Magnetofaba australis IT-1: one gene and its partner. The protein of the gene in region 1 interacts with the protein of each later gene in a pairwise test. Links are inferred from orthologs where the notes say so. Each region holds a gene or a part of one and is shown in the gene's direction. Other genes may lie near its edges.

Region 1 (7,630 bases):
GTACAAACGTCTCCCAGTCCGCTGTGCTGACGCCGTCGATGCGCACCCGCTTTTCACGGGATTTTTCACCGCTGATCACCGCTGCGGCGCCTTTGGAGACGCCCAACTGCTTGGCCAGGAAGTGACACAGCGCCTGATTGGCCGCGCCATCCACCGGCGGCGCGTTGAGGGCGATTTTAATCTGCTGGCCATGCCAGCCCATCACCCGCTCCTTGGAGGCGCGCGGCTGTGCGCGCACCGTCAGAATCAGCGCCCCGTCATCGCTCCATTGTGCGCCGTCAGACCCCATCAATAGCTCATGTGGCCCATGCCGCCGCCACTGCCCATGGCCACGGCGGCGCCGCCGTTCATCAGCCCCTCGAGCAGGGTCAACAACAGCACGGTGAGCAGCGCCGCCACGATGGGGGTGATATCCAGTCCAAACACCGTGGGGGTGAACCCGCGCAGACGCCGCGTCACCGGCTCGGTGGCCTGGAACAGGAAACGGTTGAGCGGCTGACGCAGATCCAGCATCGACGCCCGCCCTTGGCGATAGCGCATCCACAGATAGATGTTGACCCCGCCGCGCGCCAACAGCAGCAGCATGTAGAGGGTCAGGGCGATGTGCACAAATCCCAACAGCTGCAGACCCAGCGCGAACATCGTGCCGCCCACGTCGCCGCCGGAGAAGAGCCCGCGAATCACATTGGAGAGCATCGACACCGCGAACAGCGCCAACATGGGCGACAGATCCAGGCCGCCGATGGGGGGCAGAATGCGGCGGCACGGCTCCAGCACCGGGTCGGTGGCGCGCACCAGAAACTGCACGATGGGGTTATACGGGTCGGGATTGATCCACGACATCAGCACGCGGATCAAAATCATCCAGAAGTAGATCTGCAACACGAAGGTCAGCAGCACGCCAATCGACTGCATGATGCCCATAAACGGCGCTCCTTTGGGAACGAAAAAGTGAGTGTTATCCAGGCGGTTTCAGCCCGCTCAAAGCGCAACAGTATAACGCAATAGTGCGTGTTATCCAGGCGGTTTCAGCCTGCTCAAAGCGTAACAGTATAACGCAATAGTGCGTGTTATCCGGGCGGTTTCAGCCGACTCAAAGCGCAACAGCATAACGCAATGACCGCCCTGCGCGCCAGCAATGGCGGGGCTTTGCGAGTTTATCTCACGTTGGCCAGCCGCTTGAGCGCGGCCAATAGGTGGGCGCAATGGGGATCCTCTTTGCCCTCCAACGCGCGCACGATGCGCTGCGCCACCAATCGCATGGCGGCCTGTTCGCAGCGGCGCTCCAGATCCGGTTGAATCTGTTCGCGCCACTCCTCCACCCACAACTCGGTCAACTCGGCTTTGTCGGGCAAGGGGGTCTGCTTTTCGCGCACTTCCGCCAGGGCGCGCCGGGTGGCGACCAACTCCGCCTCACGCTGACTCAGTTGATCGCGCAAACGTTGGTTCTCCCGTCGCGCCTCCATGGCGATGGCGAACAGTTCAACGGTTAAACCCGGCAGGGAGACCTCTTCAGACATCGGCGCCTCGGATTGTGCAGTCAAAGAACCAGTGCGACGGACAGTGCGTTAATTTTGACGCACTCGCCCACATCAAGCCAGTTCTCCCATGAATTCCCGTAACAGTGTGGTCGCATAAGCGCCTTTGGGCAATTCAAAGGTGAACAGCGCGTCGCGCCCCTCCCAGTCGATGCACAGATCCTTGGGAACCACCCGCAGCGCGCGGCGCTGCCCCTCCATGCGCATGGCGACCAACTGCGCCATCAACGCCTCGCCACCCAGGCTCGCCAACGCCTCGGCCTCCCACGCGCCGGGCTGGCCGTGGGGGGTAAGCATTTTCTCGCCAAACAGCGGCCCGGTGGCGTTGATCTCCCCCGCCGCAAAGCGCGCCTGCTCGGCGGCCAGATCCGCCACCGGGAAACACGCGCTCCTGCCCGCCAACTGCGCGATATCCCCTTCCAGCAACTGGGTATAGGCCCCCGCTTCAATCCGTTGGGCCAGGGTGCGATTGAACAGCTCCGAGCGCACCGAGGAGAGCATCAACCCCTTCTGATGACGGCTGATGCGCTGGGGCAGACGCCCGCGCGGCCCCGCCGCCAGCAGTTGCAGACCACTCTCCAAATTGCCGCCGCCGCGGCCAAAACGCTGCTGGCCAAAGGCGTTGGGGAAGCCATATTGACTCACCCACTGGGCGATGCTCTGCACCCGCTCGCGCAGCGTCTCGTCGGACGTTTGCGCATCCCCGCAGTCGCGTAGTCGAATCACAAAACGGTTGCCGGTGAGCTGTCCCGGCTTGATTTTTCGCGACCGCCAAACCTGATCCAGCACCCGCAGATTGCTCTCCAAACCCGCCGTCCAATCCTCCGGCAGGCCGCGCGGCGCATGGATGGAGAAGGCCTGCACGGTGATCCCCTCGCGATCCTTGAGCCCGGCATAACCGATGGCGCCGCGATTGACGCCGCTCGCCCGCGCCAGGGCGTGCGCCGCCTGATCCGTGGTGCGATCGCGCTTCTCCAGCGTCACCACACAGTGCTCGCCAGCGGGCTCGTCGCGCAGAGGGCGCACCTCAAAGACTTGAAAATCCTCCAACTCCCGTTTCAGGGAGCCGCCGATGCCGCCCAGCGTGGCGGCGGGTCCGGCCAGAGGAACCAAAATGGGCGCAACCGCCGGGTTTTCAAGCGGCGCCGTGGGTTGTCGATTTTCGTTTGACATTTCTACGCAGGATCAAGTAGGTTGCAAAAAGTCCGCTCATATGGATGCTCTCAAGTATTGATTCCCCCGCAGAAAATCGCACAGGAAAATTTCACGTTTCTCAACGTGAGGCCACTTCTTGTGATTTCTGTAGCGGATTGCCGCATGAAAGCCCATCCACGTATTGGAGCTTAACCTTGTTCGCGGCTTGGCGTGTTATCCCGGCCTGGCGAAACGGTTGCTAAACTTCGGCCACCCTCTCCCCGCCGCCACGGATGCGCGCTTGTGAGAGAAACGGCCAAACCGCGTTGCGATCGCCTCTCCGGCGGCGCCTCAATCCCAATCAATTCCCCCAAATCGAAGTCACCCCTAACGCACCCAAAATATACGCCGATGAATCTCAAAGATCTGAAATCCCTAAGCGTGGCCGAACTCTCTGGTCTGGCCGTGGAGCGCAACGTGGAAAACGCCAGCGGCTTGCGTCGCCAGGAGTTGATTTACGCGCTGCTCAAATCGGAAAGCGAAAACAACGGCCAGATCTACGGCGAAGGGGTGCTTGAAGTGCTCCAGGACGGCTTCGGCTTCCTGCGCGCGCCTGACACCAACTATCTGCCCGGCCCCGACGACATCTATGTCTCCCCCTCGCAGATCCGCCGCTTCGGTCTGCGCACCGGCGACGTGGTGGAGGGTCAGATCCGCGCCCCCAAAGAGAGCGAGCGCTACTTCGCCCTGCTGCGGGTGGAGAAGATCAACTACGAAGAGCCCGCCAAAGCGCGCGACAAGATTCTGTTCGACAACCTCACCCCGCTCTATCCCGACGAGCGGCTGCAGATGGAGGTTGAAGGCGAGTCCAACAATCTGGAGCCGCGGGTTCTGGATCTGGTCTGCCCCATCGGCAAGGGCCAACGCGGCCTGATCGTGGCGCAGCCGCGCACCGGTAAGACCATGCTCATGCAGAGCATCGCCCACTCCATCGCCAAGAACCATCCCGAGGTGGTGCTGCTGGTGCTGCTCATCGACGAGCGCCCCGAGGAAGTGACCGACATGAAGCGCTCGGTCAAAGGCGAGGTGGTCTCCTCCACCTTCGACGAACCGGCCACCCGTCACATCCAAGTGGCCGAAATGGTGCTGGAAAAGGCCAAGCGTCTGGTCGAGCACAAGCGCGACGTGGTGATTCTGCTGGACTCCATCACCCGTTTGGCGCGCGCCTACAACACCGTGGCCCCCTCCTCCGGCAAGGTGCTCTCCGGCGGTATCGACGCCAACGCCCTGCAGCGCCCCAAGCGCTTCTTCGGCGCCGCGCGGAATGTGGAAGAGGGCGGCTCGCTCACCATCATGGCCACCGCGCTGGTGGATACCGGCTCGCGCATGGACGAGGTGATCTTCGAGGAGTTCAAGGGCACCGGCAACATGGAGGTGCACCTGGATCGCAAGCTGGTGGAAAAACGCACCTTCCCGGCCATCGACATCGCCAAGTCCGGCACCCGCAAGGAGGAGCTGCTCACCGGTCGCGACGAGCTCTCCAAACTCTGGGTGTTGCGCCGCATTCTGCTGCCCATGGGCCCGCAGGACTCCATGAGTTTCCTGCTTGACAAGCTCAAGGCCACTAAGGATAATAACGAGTTTTTCGCCAGCATGAACAATTGATGTGACTTCGCACGCGCGCCAGCAGGTGGTCACCTCCTGTGAAACGCATGCAAAATCATCCGTTTGCCACACATGGAGCCACGACGGCAAAATCCGTCGGGAACAGAACGTAAGGGACGTAAGGAAATGAAAGAGGGCATTCATCCCGAGTACAAAGATGCGGTCTTCACCTGCGTGAGCTGCAACACCGAATTCCACACCAAATCCACCTCCGGGGATCTGACCCTGGGCGTGTGCTCGGCCTGCCATCCGTTCTTTACCGGCAAGCACAAGCTGGTGGACACCGCCGGCCGCGTGGAGCGTTTCCGCCGCAAGTACGGCGACCGCGCCAGCGCTTCCAACGGTTAAGCATCGCCGACCGTCTTGCCGACGGTTTGAACATCAAACGGGCGCTTGTGATCAACACAAGCGCCCGTTTTGTTTTTAGCCATGTAGAACCAAAATTGCACAGATCAGCCAATGTTTGCGTGACATAGATTGAGCTTGCGCTGACTATTGGCTGCCGACTGGTCGGCGGCGGGGTCTGGGGGCCGCGCCCCCAGCGGGTGTGGGCGGAGCCCACGGTTTGGTTGTTGATCTTGGGAGCTCGAGGGCGTAGCCCTCGATATCTTTCATGACCAATACCCAAACTGTCCGATTCTGATTTTAACTGACAATAGATTGATCTTGCGCTGACTATTGGCCGCCGACTGGTCGGCGGCGGGGTCTGGGGGCTGTGCCCCCAGCGGGGTTTGGGGCAGCGCCCCAAGGTTTGGCCGTTGGGGAGCTCGAGGGCGGAGCCCTCGACATCTTCTGATTTCAAATGTCTTATTTTGGTTTGCGGTGACTATAGCGTTGCGCCAAGCTGGCTCAGATTATCAGTTCGATCAGGGTGATATCGTCCTCAAACGCCCCTTTGCCGCCAATAAACGCCCTGATCTCATCCAATATCGACTCCAACGCCTCGCCCCGCCGAATCACCCCCAGCAGCGCCTGTTCCAGTCGCTCCACGCCAAACTGCTCCTCCTCAGCATTGGCGCTCTCGGTAATGCCATCGGTGTAGAACACGATGCGATCGCCCGCTTGCAGGGCGTAGCTCATCTGCCGCCAGATCTGCATGCCGTTCTTGACCATCCCCAAGGGAAAACAGCCGGAGCTCCATCGACTCTCCACGGCGCCATCCCGAATCAACAGACTGGGGGGCAAACCGCCATTCCACACCGAGACCCTCTGATTGGGCTCATCCACCTCCAACAACAGCGCCGCCATATAAAAACCCGTTGGCAGCTGCTCATGCAGACGCTGATTCAGCTCCTGCAGGATCATCCCCGAAGCAAAGCCTTTGGCGGTCATGGCGTGAAAGATTTTCGACACCTCCGGGGCCACGATGGCCGCAGGCAATCCATGGCCGGTGACATCCCCCAGCAGGATGTGCCGCACGCCGTCGGGACGCGCCATGGAGAGCAACAGATCGCCGCCGGTGTTATCCAATGGCAGCAGAATTTTGTGGATACTCTTCTCGTCCACCGGCGCATGCTGGCGCATTTTGTCGAGAATCTCCTCCACCATATTCTGGTCGGTCAGCAGTTTATCCTGCTGTTTACGCATCACCAGTTGGTTGCGATCATTGATGCGGTTGAGTCGGCTGATCATGCGGTCGAGCTTTTTATAGTCCTTGAGCAGCTCGGCAAACGCTGTGCGCAGTTCGCCCACATCGCTATCCTGTCGCGATAACAGCTCTTCGGCCCGCGCAATGATCTCCAATTCCGGCGCATGAGCGCTGTTTTGACCTTTGGAATCGCTCTTGTGTGTCATGCTTGGCGCTCTTGTATAGGATTTGCTTAATAAACTCGTTCGCTCATTTACGCAGCGCGCGCCTACAGGGGTCTTAATGACTCCATCACATGCTGCGTCCGAATAGTACCAAGCCCAACCCAATCCCACCAACATTCGGATTCACTGATATGGCTGCTGAACTCTCTTCACTGTGACCATTTGCCCGTCGATTTTCCTGGTTCCGCCCGTGTGTGACACCGCTCTATCTGTCTATAATCAAGCCCAGGAGTTCCCTTTTCCGCCCCGTCTGGAGCGTTGATATGCATACCCCTCGCGATCTGATTGACTCCGATCGCCGCTGTCTGTGGCACCCCTACACCCAAGAGAAGACCGCGCCGGACCCGATCCCCATCGCCAGCGCCCGCGATGCGACGCTCACCACAGTGGATGGCCGCGAGATTCTGGACCTGATCAGCTCCTGGTGGGTCACCGCCCATGGCCATGGTCACCCGGTCATCGCCGAGGCCATCGCCCAGCAGGCGCGCACCCTTGAGCAGGTGATTTTCGCCGGATTCACCCACCAACCCGCCGTTGATCTGGCGCAGCAACTGGGCGCGGCGCTGGGCCATGGCCTGACCCGCGTGTTCTTCTCCGACGACGGCTCCACGGCGGTGGAAGTCGCCCTGAAAATGGCCCTGCACGCCCATCAGAACCAAGGCCAGCCGCGCCCGCGTCTGCTTGCGTTCGAAGGCGGCTACCACGGCGACACCTGGGGCGCGATGTCGGTGGGCGGCTCTTCGGGCTACTTCGAGCCCTACCTGCGCAATGGCCTGGACGTGGCCTTCATCCCCTATCCACACACCTGGATGGGCGATCCGTTTGTAGAGGAGAAGGAGGCGCTCAGCCTGCTGCAACTGGAGGAGATTCTGCTGCACAACGCCCAGACGCCGTTCGCCGCCTGCGTTATCGAACCGCTGATTCAGGGCGCCGGCGGCATGCGGGTGTGTCGGCCTGAATTTCTGCAACGCTTGGCCAAGCGCCTTAAAGAGGCGGGCATCCTGCTGATTTTCGATGAGGTGATGACCGGATTTGGCCGCACAGGGTCGCTGTTTGCGTTTCAACAGTGTGGCGTAACCCCAGACATCATCTGCCTGTCAAAAGGGCTGACAGGGGGCTTTCTGCCCCTCTCCGCCACGGTTTGCCAGCAGTCTCTGTATGAAGCGTTCCTGGGCGACTCCTTCAACCAGGCTCTGGCCCATGGCCACTCCTTCACCGCCAACCCCATCGGTTGCGCCGCCGCCGTCGCCTCTTTGCAACTCTTCGAGCAGGAGAACACCCTGAGCAAAGTGTCGGATATCTCCTCTCTGCATCAATCGCGCATGCGTCGTTACGCTACTGGCAAACGCCCACACCCCATTGCCCAGCGTCCGCGTGTGGTCGGCTCCATGGCGGCGCTGGACATCGTCGCTGAAGATGCGGGTTATCAAGCGGAAATCGGCGATCGAATGAAACGATTCTTCCGTGAAAAGGATCTATTA
Region 2 (3,321 bases), on another replicon or contig:
AGGCGCGGCCCGCAAACGCCACCGTCGACACCACATTGATCACCGCCGCATTGTCGCTCTGCGCCAGCAGCGGCATCAATTCGCGGGTCAAGAAAAACGGCGCGGTGAGATTGACCCGCATCACCTGCTCCCATTTGACCGGATCATACGCCGCCAGGGGCGTCATCACCCCCAATTGACCGGCGTTGTTGACCAGGATGTCCAGTTTGCCATACCGTTCATGCACGCCTTTGACCAGTTGCGGCACGGCGCCCAGTTCGTTTTCCAGATCCACCGGCGCGATGCTGGCGCTGCCGCCCGCTGCGGTGATGGCGTCAAACGCGGTCTCAAGTTTGCTCTGATCACGGCCCAATAGCAGCACCGTCGCGCCCTCGCGGGCGTAAGCCTTGGCCACGGCCAAACCGATTCCCGAACCCGCCCCGGTCACCAGGGCGATGCGATCCTGCAACAGCATGACGACTCCTTTGCCTGAAACTGCTTCCTCAGAGACTCCGTCGCCGCGCCGCCCGGTGATCTTCGTCATGGGGCCCACCGCCTCGGGCAAGACCGGCTTGGCCCTGACCTTGGCGCAGCAACTGAATGGACAGATCGTAAACGCCGATTCGGTGCAGGTCTACCGCCGACTCACCATCGGCGCAGCCAAACCCACCACCGCTGAACGCGCCGCCGTACCCCACCATCTGATTGACGTGGCGGAACCGGACGATCCGTTCAGCGTGGGACGCTATCGCGACGCCGCCGTGGAAATCATCGACGCGCTGCACGCCCAGGGGGTGTTGCCGCTGCTGGTGGGGGGCACCAATCTGTGGTTGCGCGCGCTGGAGCAGGGCATCGCCGACATGCCCGAAGTCCCCGCCGCCATTCGTGATGACCTGATGCAGCAGGTGTGGGGCGACGGTCTGGCGCCGCTGTATGCGCGCCTGCAGCAGGTGGATCCCGAATGGGCCGCCCACGTCACCCCGGGCGACACCCAGCGCATTGTGCGCGCATTGAGCGTGTTCGACGCCAGCGGCGTCCCGCTCAGTCAGTGGATCGCCCAACAGCAGGCGGAACCGTGCCCCTACGCCATTCTCAAGCTGGCGCCCATCTGGCCCCGCGAGGTTCTCTATGCGCGCATCAATCAGCGTTTTGATCAGATGATGGAAGAGGGGTTCCTGGCCGAGTGCGCGGAGCTGGCCGCCGCCGGTTACGACCGCAATCTGCCCGCCCTCAAAGCGGTGGGGTATCGGCAACTGCTGGCCCACGTGGATGGCGCGGTGGATCTGGCCACGGCGGTGGAGGATGGCAAGCGGGAGTCGCGGCGCTACGCCAAGCGGCAATCCACCTGGCTGGCGCGGGAGCCGGAATTGCACCGGCTGGAGCCGCAAACCGCCGCGGCCGAGGCGTTGAAATTGGCCCGCGCCTTTCTGGCCGATCACCCGCTGTGAGTCGCCGGGAATTTGGGCAAATTGCGCATTTGCCCGCCCAATACCATCACTTTTCGGAAAAATCGACAAAAAAACGCGGATCTGTGCGTTTTATCGCTTGAGTTCCCCCCTCGGATTTCCGTAAATAGCTACTGTTGGCAGGTTTTTTAGTTTACGCCGAGGCGCGCATTTCAGGTCCCGCCCGGCGCTGCGGCGCCGCCGACTTTTTTTCGGCGCCACCACGATACTGCGTTTGAAGGAGCCATCAGCCATGGGAAGCCATGCCGGGCATAACGTGCAGGACCCATTTCTCAATACCCTGCGTCGCGAAAAAGTGCCGGTGACCGTGTTTCTGGTCAACGGAATCAAGTTGCAGGGGGTCATCACCTCCTTCGACAACTACTGCTTGCTGCTCAAGAACAGCGTCACTCAGTTGGTGTTCAAGCACGCCATCTCCACCGTGATGCCGTCGCGCAATATCCACACGGGCGATGAGCACCACCGTGATGAGCGTCCTGCGCCGCGCAGCGAGAGCAGCGCGCCCAAGGATAAGGAATAAGCGCCGCGTGAGAGCCTGTTTGACGCTCCCTCTGCACGTTTCTCAACAGGCTTTGAGATACACGCTGCGTACGCCGCGCTCGATCAACGGGAGCCGCGGTGTTTGAGACCCACGTTGAGCCGGACCGCGCTCTGCTGGTCCAGGCCATCATCGGCGGCGAGGATGCCGATCGCGCCGCCCGACTGGCTGAAGAGCTGCATCATCTTGCCGAGGGCGCCGGGTTGATCCCGGCGTCCTCCGCCCTGTTCCCCCTCAAGCAGATCCATCCCGGGCTCTATTTTGGTCAAGGCCGCGTGCAGGAGTTGGCGGATGAAGTCGCCGAACTCAACATCGACGTGGTGGTGGTCAATCACGCCCTCTCGCCGGTGCAGCAGCGCAACCTGGAAAACGCCTTCAAAGCCAAGGTGGTGGATCGCACCGGCCTGATACTGGAGATCTTCGCCGCGCGCGCGCGCACCAAAGAGGGGCGCATGCAGGTGGAGTTGGCCTCGCTGATGTATCAGCAGTCGCGGTTGGTGCGCACCTGGACCCACTTGGAGCGTCAGCGCGGCGGCGTGGGTCTGCGCGGCGGCCCCGGCGAAACCCAGATCGAGGTGGACCGTCGCCTGATCCGCAAGCGCATCGACCGCCTCAAGTTGGACCTCAAGGACGTTGAGCGCACCCGTGCCCTGCAACGCAAACCCCGTCGCGACGCGCCGCTGTTCACCGCCGCCCTGGTGGGCTACACCAACGCCGGAAAATCCACCCTATTCAACAAACTGGCGGGCTCCCAGGTCTACGCCCAGGATCAGCTCTTCGCCACCCTCGACCCCACGGTGCGGGTGGTGCAGTTGCCCAATGGCGGACGCATGGCGCTCTCCGACACAGTGGGTTTTGTGCGTGAACTGCCCCACCAGTTGGTGGCGGCGTTCCGCGCCACCTTGGAAGAGGTGCTGGAGGCGGACCTCTTGCTGCATGTGGTGGATCTCTCCGACCCCGAATGGGCCGAGCAGCAGCAGGCGGTGATGGATGTGCTGGAGGAGCTCAATGCGCACCAAAAGCCGCAGATGATCCTCTATAACAAGGTCGATGCGCTGGAGCGGGAGGACCCCCTCATTGAGCGGGTGGGACGGCGCGAGCGCTGTCTGCCCATCTCCGCCATCAGCGGGGCGGGGCTGGATCATCTGTTCGATGCGCTGCAGACGGAGATCGCCAGCGGCTGGCGCGACTATCTGGTGCGGCTGCCCGCCCACTGCGGCTCGATTCTGGCCAAACTGCATCGCGACGGCGAAGTGCGCGCCATTGAGGAGGATGGGGCCGATCTGCGCGTCACCGTCTCCCTCTCCGAGGCCGAGCATGGTCGCCTGTTGGAGGCGA

What was found.
Region 2: the proteins of rho (region 1) and hfq interact in binary tests that used the Escherichia coli proteins (3 or more experiments, as listed by UniProt). The link is inferred for Magnetofaba australis IT-1 from one-to-one orthologs.

What each region holds. Positions count from the first base shown.
Region 1 is NZ_LVJN01000021.1:575,691-583,320, forward strand. The notes cover bases 2,277-5,210. They hold rho (transcription termination factor Rho), read left to right. Parts: upstream 2,277-3,083; coding sequence 3,084-4,337; downstream 4,338-5,210. Other genes in these bases: truD (tRNA pseudouridine(13) synthase TruD), read right to left, coding at 2,277-2,711; rpmE (50S ribosomal protein L31), read left to right, coding at 4,464-4,685; MAIT1_RS21185 (PP2C family protein-serine/threonine phosphatase), read right to left, coding at 5,187-5,210. In the rest of the region: MAIT1_RS21155 (DUF167 domain-containing protein), read right to left, coding at 1-289; MAIT1_RS21160 (YggT family protein), read right to left, coding at 289-924; MAIT1_RS21165 (hypothetical protein), read right to left, coding at 1,158-1,520; more of truD, read right to left, coding at 1,593-2,276; more of MAIT1_RS21185, read right to left, coding at 5,211-6,131; bioA (adenosylmethionine--8-amino-7-oxononanoate transaminase), read left to right, coding at 6,413-7,630. UniProt on the Escherichia coli protein: Facilitates transcription termination by a mechanism that involves Rho binding to the nascent RNA, activation of Rho's RNA-dependent ATPase activity, and release of the mRNA from the DNA template.
Region 2 is NZ_LVJN01000020.1:154,450-157,770, forward strand. What follows is about bases 487-3,321. They hold hfq (RNA chaperone Hfq), read left to right. Parts: upstream 487-1,677; coding sequence 1,678-1,965; downstream 1,966-3,321. Other genes in these bases: miaA (tRNA (adenosine(37)-N6)-dimethylallyltransferase MiaA), read left to right, coding at 522-1,427; hflX (GTPase HflX), read left to right, coding at 2,064-3,321. In the rest of the region: MAIT1_RS12950 (SDR family NAD(P)-dependent oxidoreductase), read right to left, coding at 1-454. UniProt on the Escherichia coli protein: RNA chaperone that binds small regulatory RNA (sRNAs) and mRNAs to facilitate mRNA translational regulation in response to envelope stress, environmental stress and changes in metabolite concentrations.